DNA from 2 places in the Streptomyces lunaelactis genome. Region 1 is predicted to be linked to the other one. Evidence: riboswitches for the same ligand, from Rfam matches in the RefSeq annotation. Region 1 holds a riboswitch; the other holds the start of a gene.
What was found. Region 1 has a riboswitch for cyclic di-AMP ahead of SLUN_RS29600 (M23 family metallopeptidase). Riboswitches for the same ligand answer to the same signal wherever they lie in the genome.

Region 1 (4,204 bases):
TCGGCGTTGATCCGGTCGTAGCGGACGGTGGCGATGAACTCGCCGCCCACGGTGACAGCCAGACCCACCCGGTCCACATAGTCGTGATGGGTGAACCGGTGGACGTCCTTGTCGGAGAGCCTGGGATAGGGCGCGAAGAAGCGGTAGTACTTCGACTCGTCGGAGACCTGCTCGTAGAAGCTGACCAGGCGTTCGGCGTCGTCGGTGGTGATGGGCCTGATGTGCGCGGTGGCACCGTCGCGCAGCACCACGTCCGCTTCCCAGTGGTCGGGGTAAGCGTGATCCGACGAGGTCTGCATGGGGAAAGCGTACGGCTCACGCACCGGTCGCGGAGGAGGTTGCCGCGGGGCAGTCTGAGGAGGCCGATCGGCGGCGTTCCGGGGCCCGGGGTCGCTATGAGCACGCGGCAACGCATGAGAGACTGGTCTAGACAACCCGCTAAGACTTGAAGGGCAACACCATGGCTGAGCGCCGCGTCAATGTCGGCTGGGCCGAGGGCCTGCACGCCCGCCCCGCTTCCATCTTCGTCCGTGCCGCCACGGCCGCCGGCGTCCCCATGACGATCGCCAAGGCGGAGGGCAACCCGGTCAACGCCGCCTCCATGCTCGCGGTGCTCGGCCTGGGTGCCCAGGGTGGCGAGGAGATCGTGCTCGCCTCCGAGGCGGACGGCGCCGACGCCGCCCTGGACCGTCTGGCCAAGCTGGTCGCCGAGGGTCTCGAGGAGCTCCCCGAGACCGTCTGAGCCGGACTGCCGAATGACCCATCACGAAGCCGTGGCGTCCCGAATTCGGGGCACCACGGCTTCGTTCTTTTCCGGGTCCCGGTGCCATTCAATTTCGGGCAGCAGAAAAGAAGTCCCGCGGATATCTTTCCTTTGTATACGGCGCCACTGTTAATGCTGGACGCTCGCGGTGTTTACGGGATGTTGCGAAGTCCTCACGCGCTCGGGGCGGCGCAGCCGGTGCGCGGCGGTGGCCCGTTCGGTGTGCAGGGCCGTCAGCGCCCGCGCCCTCTCCACGTCGCCGCGCGCCACGGCGTCCACGATCGCGCCGTGCTCGGCCCAGGACTCCATGGGCTTGGCCGGCTGCTCGACGGCGTACATCCAGGCGATCTTGTGCCGCAGCTGGGTGAGCAGGGCGATCAGCGCGGGGCTGCCGGAGGCCTGGGCGAGCGTCTCGTGGAACCATCCGCCCAGTGACCGCAGATCCTCGCCCTGGCCGCGGCGGGCCCGCTCCTGACCCAGTCTGACCAGGCCACGCAGCACTTTGAGGTGTGCGTCGGTACGACGCTGGGCGGCACGCGCCGCGCCCATGGGCTCCAGCAGCATCCGGATCTCCAGGAGGTCGGCGGCCTCCCGCTCGGTGGGCTCGGCGACGCAAGCGCCGGCGTGCCGGCGAGTGGTGACGAAGCCCTCGGACTCCAGGGTGCGAAGGGCTTCGCGCACCGGGACGCGGGAGACGCCGTAGCGGCGGGCCAGCTGCTCCTCGGTGAGCCGGCTGCCGCGCTCGAATACACCGGAGACGATGTCGTCGCGGATCGCCGTGCATACCGAGTGCGCGGGAATGCGCATGACCGAACCTCCGCTTTAATCCGCGCGAAACGCAGCCGATTGACGTCTGTCCGGTGACTCTATTGCAGTGGGCCGGATTTTCCGATGGCCCACCGGAATCCATGGATATCTTTTGGCCAGGGGTCCAGGTGCGCGGCAAACACCGAAGGCCCCGGCGGGGGGTGCCGGGGCCTTCGGTGAGCAGTTCCGCGGAGCTGCGCTCAGACGTTCACGCCGTGCGCGCGCAGGTACGCGAGCGGGTTGATGTCGGAGCCGTACTCGGGGCTGGTCCTGGCCTCGAAGTGGAGGTGCGGCCCGCTGGTGTTGCCGGTCGCGCCGGAGAGGCCGATCCGCTGACCCGGGGTCACGCTCTGGCCGACCGAGACGCTGATGGACGAGAGGTGGCCGTACTGCGTGTACGAGCCGTCGTTCATCTTGATCACGACGTTGTTGCCGTACGCGCCGCCCCAGCCGGCCTCGACGACGGTGCCCAGGCCCACCGCGTGCACGGACGTGCCGGACGCGGCGTGGAAGTCGATGCCGGTGTGGCTGCCGGAGGACCAGACGGCGCCGCCGGCCTGGTAGCCGGTGGAGACGTAACTGCCGCTGATCGGCGACACGAAGGAGTTCAGGCGCTTGCGCTCGGCCTCACGGGCGGCGCGCTCCTTGGCCTCGCGGGCCTCCTTGGCGCGGGCTTCCGCCTTGCGCTTCGCCTCGGCCTCGGCCTTCGCCTTGGCGGCGGCCTCAGCGGCCTCCTGCTTCTGGGCGGCGGCCTGGTCGGCGATCTGGTCGGCGAGGGAGTCGGCGGCCACGATCTGGGTCAGGCCGGTGTCCTCCACGGTGGTCGCGCCGGTCTCGGCAGCGAGCGCCGGGGAAGCGAGGGTTCCGATGACGCCAGTGGTGGCGAGAGCCGCGACGCCGGCGAAGTTCGCCTTCTTGCGCGTCATTCGGCCCGGGGCACGGTGCTTCCCGGTGGCACGGGTGAACGCCATGAAGTGGCTGATCCTTTCCTTCCTTCTCGCCTACCGGGTTAGCTGACGGGTTCGGAGCAGGAAGGTCTCCTACGGGCCCCTCCAGGTGCGAAGGCGCCCGATTCACCCCAGGGACTGAGTGGGTCCCCGGCTCCCCAGGCTCGCGCCTGACGGGGACTCGGCGATGGCTGTCCGATGCCGCGGATGCGGCGGGCTACTGGCGGACAGCCGCACCGACGCTAGGCGGCTCATCTTTCAATCACCAAACAGACAGCCCCTTTTGTAGCGCACGCCACAGGGCAGACAGGCAACCTCTCCAATAAAACGGACAAAAGGCGGAACCCCGGCAACGCTCTGGATGCCGGGGTTCCGCTTGCGCGTCCGGAATTGTTTGCCGGACGTACTCAATCAGCCTGTGACAACAGTCACTTCACCGATGCCCAGCGCCCTGACCGGCTCCTCGATCTTCGAAGCATCGCCGACGAGCACGGTGACCAGACGGTCCACCGGGAAGGCGCTGACGGCCGCGGCCGTCGCCTCCACGGTGCCCGTCTCGGCCAGGCGTACGTACAACTGCGCCTGGTAGTCGTCCGGGAGGAACTGCTCGACCTGGTCGGCGAGCGTGCCCGCGACGGACGCGGCCGTCTCGTACTTCAGCGGGGCGACGCCCACCAGGTTCTGCACGGCGACATCGCGCTCGGCGTCGGTGAGCCCCTCCGCCGCGAGCGTGCGCAGCACCTTCCAGAGGTCGTCGAGCGCCGGGCCGGTGTTGGGGGTGTCCACGGAGCCGCTGATGGCGAGCATCGCGGCGCCCGACCCGTCGGGCGCGGAGCGCAGCACCTGGCCGAAGGCCCGCACGCCGTAGGTGTAGCCCTTCTCCTCGCGCAGGACGCGGTCGAGACGGGAGGTGAGGGTGCCGCCCAGGCAGTACGCGCCGAGCACCTGGGCCGGCCACACACGGTCGTGGCGGTCCGGGCCGATGCGGCCGATCAGCAGCTGCGTCTGGACCGCGCCGGGGCGGTCCACGATCACCACACGGCCGGTGTCGTCGGCGGTGATCGCCGGTACGGGACGGGGCGACGCGCTGTTGCCCGTCCAGGTGCCGAGGGTGTCGGCGAGCACCGCGTCCACATCGACGCCGGTGAGGTCGCCGACGATCACCGCGGTGGCGGTGGCGGGCCGGACATGCGCCTCGTAGAAGGCCCGTACGGCCGCGGAGTCGATCCGGGCGACGGTCTCCTCCGTGCCCTGGCGGGGGCGCGACATACGCAGCGTTGCCGGGAAGAGCTCCTTGGAGAGCTGCTTGGCGGCACGGCGGGACGGGTTGGCCGTCTCGTGCGGAATCTCGTCCAGGCGGTTGCGTACGAGCCGCTCGATCTCGTTGTCCGCGAAGGCAGGGGCGCGCAGCGCCTCGGCGAGCAGGCCGAGCGCCTTGGGCAGCCGGGAGACCGGGACCTCGAGCGACGCGCGGACACCGGGGTGGTCGGCGTGCGAGTCGAGCGTGGCGCCGCAGCGCTCCAGCTCGGCGGCGAACTCCTCGGCCGTGTGCTTGTCGGTGCCCTCCGACAGGGCGCGCGCCATGATCGTGGCGACGCCGTCCAGGCCGTCCGGCTCGGCGTCCAGCGGGGCGTCGAGGGAGATCTCGACGGCCACCACCTGCTGACCCGGGCGGTGGCAGCGCAGC
Region 2 (4,204 bases), 5.1 Mb from region 1:
CTGGCGCGAAGCGCAATCCGTGGCCGCCCTCGCATTCATCCGCTACGAGTCGGAGCCCGGCCCCGGTGGGAAAGGGACAGCGTCGCCATGGCAGACCATCAGGAAGCCTCCCTCACTCTGCCGAGCGATCCCGCCTCGGTCTCCGAGGCCCGCAGATACGCAACGCACGTCATCGCCGAATGGGGCCTGCCGGTCGAGACCGAGGCCGTCGACACCGTGCGGCTGATCGTCTCCGAGCTCGCCACGAACGCAGTCCAGCACACCTTCGGCCAGTCGCCGACCTTCACCGTCGACCTCCGTCTCGACCGGGACGAGCAGCTGCGCATCGGCGTCACCGACAGCCACCCCCGCTGGCCGCAGCGGCTGCCGGCCGCCGTCCGCCAGGACAACGGCCGCGGCATGGTCATCATCCGCAGCCTGACCGCGGAGTGGGGTGGACAGCTCTCCGTCACGCCGACCCCGGAGGGCGGCAAAACCGTCTGGATCGCCCTGCCGTGGTCGGTCCCGGTCCAGGGCTGACGCCCCCGGAGGGTACGCCTCAGGCCCTGTCAGGCACCCCGCCCGGACTTCCCCGGGGCCGCTTAGCCGCCTGCGCGGCCGAACGTGCCGCGCAGCAGAGCCCGCAGGGACTCGGCGGCGGGACTCGACTCCCCGCCCCGGTGCGCCACCGAGATCGTCCGCCTGAAGGCCGCCGGCTCCAACTGCCGTACGCCGAGCGGCGTCGCGGACATCCCCGCGACCATCTCCGGCACCACCGCCACCCCCAGACCCGCGCTGACGAGCGCGCACACCAGCCCGTAGCCCGGTGACTCGCACACCACGGCAGGAGCAGCCCCGGCCCGCGCCAGCGCACCCTCCACGCCCTTGCGCGGCGGATGCGACGGCGCGCTGCTGATCAGTGGCTGTCCGGCCAGCTCGGCCACCGGGAGCCGGCCCGAGCCGCCCGCCAGCGCATGACCGGGCGCCGTCACCAGCACCAACTCCTCCACGAGCAGCGGTTCCAGCACGACGCCCGCGGGCGACGGCGCCGGATCGGCGGGTTCGTACGCATGGGTCAGCGCCAGATCCACCTCGCCGGCCGCCACCGCCAGGACGCCGCCCGGCGGCTCGTACTCCGCGACGGTCAGCTCCACATCCGGATGCGCCCGGCGGAAAGCGCTCAGTACCGGCGGCAGCAGATGGATGCCGACCGTGGTGAAAGTGCCCACGCGCAGCCGCCCGCCGGAGAGCCCCGCGAGCCGCGCCAGCTCGTGCCTCGCCCGGTCCATCTCGTCCAGCACCCGGCGGGCCCGGGATGCCAGCAGCTCGCCCGCAGCCGTCAGCCGTGCCCCACGGTGGTGCCGCACCAGCAGCGCCGCACCCGCCTCGCGCTCCAGTTTGGCCAGCTGCTGGGAGAGCGCGGGCGCGGTGTAGCCCATACGGGCGGCGGCGCGGGTGATCGAACCGGCCTCCGCGACCGCCACCAGCGCGGCCAGTCGTGTCGGGTCGTACATGCCACCCCTTAAGCGTTTCTTTAGGCAGACCCCGAGGATTCCAAGTACACGCTAAGGCCTGCACGGGTCCAGGATGGTCGGCATGGACGCACAACTGATCGCCTTCATCGGGGTCGCCGCGGGCATGGTCGCCATGCCGGGCGCGGATTTCACCGTCGTCGTGCGCAACGCTCTCGCCTCCCGCCGTGCGGGTGTGGCCTGCGCGGTCGGCGTGGCCGGGGGACTTGTGGTGCACACGGCGCTGGCGGTCGCGGGACTCGCGGCCGTACTGGTCGCGGTGCCGGTGCTCTACCGGACGCTGCAGATCGTGGGCGGCGCGTATGTGCTCTACCTCGGCATCAAGGCCGTGCGCGCCGCGCTGCGTCCGGGGCTGGAGGTGGCGGAGCCCGACGGAGCGCCGGCCGGCGGCGTCCGGCGCAGTCTGCGGCAGGGCTTCCTCACCAACGTCCTCAACCCGAAGGCGCCGGTGCTGTTCCTCAGCCTGCTGCCGCAGTTCGTCCCGGAGGGCGCCCCGGTGCTGCCGCGCACGTTGCTGCTCGCGACGATCGTCGTCCTGCTGGCGCTGCTGTGGTTCCCCATGGTGGCGCTGCTGGTGGACCGGCTGGGCGGGTGGCTGCGGCGCCCGCGTACGACGCGCGCGGTGGAGGGGGTCACGGGAGGGGCGCTGACGGCGCTGGGCGCGACGCTGCTGGCGGAGCCGCTGACGCACTGAGGCGGCGTCCGCTGCGCGGGGTCCGGGGCGGAGCCCGGAAACCGTCAGCGGACCCGGCCGTACCACACGCGCTTCGACCAGATCTTCTCCAGCCGCACCACCGACCCCGACTTCGGCGAGTGCCAGATCTTCCCGCTCCCCGCATAGATCCCCACGTGGTACACGGAGCCCCCCGAGTGGAAGAAGACCAGGTCCCCGCGCTGCCGCGACATGCGCGAGACATGCTTGGACTTGTTGTACTGCTGCTGGGCCGTGCGTGGCAGCTTCTTGCCGGCCTTCTTGTACGAGTAGAGCGTCAGGCCCGAGCAGTCGAACCGCGACGGGCCCGCGGCGCCGTAGCGGTATGGCGCCCCCCTCTTCGAGGCCGCCACCTTGAGGGCCTTGCCCGCATGGACCGTAGTCGCCGCGTGTGCCTCGGACGCGGCGCCCGGCGCCAGCATCGAGCCCCCGACGGCCGCGAGGGTCAGGGCCGATACGGCACCCGCCCGGGAGATCAGAGACGGGACATGAATCTGCGCGGTCATGCGCAACCCTTCGTCAGCCGCCTGTGAAGGATGACCTGTCGGGTTCGGACGGACGAAGATGCCCGGCCGCGGATGCGGCTTCACCCCTAGGGACGGCCGGTCTGTCCGGCCACCCCGTCGTGCTCGGGTCCTCCACTCCTGCCGATGCACTTCTGTCGACCAGACATCCGGAGCGGCGGCAGGACTCGGCGTCCACCCGGACCGCCCCGCCGAGGTGGCGGGGGCTTGTCGTCTCTGGGATCTTGACCCACACCGTGCCGGATTTCCGAGCCGAAACGACGGTATGTGAGTCTCGTCACCCTTGATCTGTTCGGGTGGACAGGGCCGTTTTTGTGACCGGTCCGCGACAGCTGCCGACCCCTGCACCAGCAGCGGAACGACTCATTCCGCCAGATCGGTAGTCGTGTTGCGCAAGTTGTCCGGTACTGCGGTTGAGGCGACTACTACACCGAACGGGGTACACACATTCGTACTCCGATGGCGTAGACGAGAGCAGAGGGCACGTCAAGGCATGGAAGCTGGAGGCATCGTCACGCGGCGCGCCCTGCGCTCTCCGTCGAGCACTCTGAGCGCCCCGGCGAGTGTCGCCGCGTGTACCTCGCTCTCGCCGCGCGTATGCATCAGCGTCAGGGCCTCCTTGAGCGCGCCGGCCCGGCCCACCAGGGCCTGGGCCGCGCGGAGTGCGCCATAGGTGTGCGTCGAGCGGGCCGGATTGATCTGCCCCAGCAGATCGACGACTTCGAGATAGCTGTCGATGAACTCGGCCTCGGCGCGGGTCAGCGCGGGCAGCGGCGGCAGCTCGGGTGGCAGCATCGGGCGCTCACCGCGAACCGGGGCTGATGAGCGAGGTCTTGCGGTTCTTGATCACGTGGTCCACCAGGCCGTAGGACTTGGCGTCCTCGGCGTCGAAGATCTTGTCGCGCTCCAGGTCCTCGGTGACCCGCTCCGGTGTCTGGCCGGTGTGGCGCACGAACATGTCGGTGAGTTGGGCGCGCAGCCGCAGCAACTCCTGCGCGTGGATCTCCAGATCGGACGGCCGGCCCCGCAACGGCTCCTCGAAGGCGGGCTGCTGGACGACGATCCGGGCGCCGGGCAGTGCCATCCGCTTTCCGGGGGCGCCGGCGGCGAGGAGAAGGGCGGCGGTCGAGGCTGCCTGGCCCAGGCAGGTCGTCTCGATGTCGCAGGTGACCACCTGCATCGTGTCGTAGATCGCCGACATGGCGCTGGGTGAGCCGCCGGGGGAGTTGATGTACAGGGAGATGTCGCGGTCCGGCGCCGCGTACTCGAGGTGCAGGAACTGCGCGATCACGTCATTGGCCGAGGTGTCGTCGACGGCGGTCCCGAGAAAGATGATCCGCTCCTCCAGCAGCCTGGAGTACGGGTCGAGGGTGCGGGTCCCCGAGCTGGTGCGCTCGGTGAACTGGGGCAGGACGTAGCGGGCGTCAGGGCGGTTCATGACGTACCTCTCCTCATGC

Region 2: linked by a shared signal. The riboswitch ahead of SLUN_RS05600 (C40 family peptidase) and the one ahead of SLUN_RS29600 (M23 family metallopeptidase) in region 1 are both predicted to bind cyclic di-AMP.

What each region holds. Positions count from the first base shown of each region.
Region 1 is NZ_CP026304.1:6,420,205-6,424,408, reverse strand. It holds gene SLUN_RS29615 (bifunctional acetate--CoA ligase family protein/GNAT family N-acetyltransferase) at 1-299, opposite strand, end outside; gene SLUN_RS29610 (HPr family phosphocarrier protein) at 461-742, shown strand; gene SLUN_RS29605 (GntR family transcriptional regulator) at 893-1,570, opposite strand; gene SLUN_RS29600 (M23 family metallopeptidase) at 1,771-2,541, opposite strand; cyclic di-AMP (ydaO/yuaA leader) riboswitch at 2,555-2,714, opposite strand; gene SLUN_RS29595 (M16 family metallopeptidase) at 2,929-4,204, opposite strand, start outside.
Region 2 is NZ_CP026304.1:1,295,606-1,299,809, reverse strand. It holds gene SLUN_RS05615 (ATP-binding protein) at 88-519, shown strand; gene SLUN_RS05610 (LysR family transcriptional regulator) at 582-1,493, opposite strand; gene SLUN_RS05605 (LysE family translocator) at 1,576-2,205, shown strand; gene SLUN_RS05600 (C40 family peptidase) at 2,250-2,729, opposite strand; cyclic di-AMP (ydaO/yuaA leader) riboswitch at 2,733-2,888, opposite strand; gene SLUN_RS05595 (hypothetical protein) at 3,234-3,542, opposite strand; gene SLUN_RS05590 (ATP-dependent Clp protease proteolytic subunit) at 3,550-4,185, opposite strand.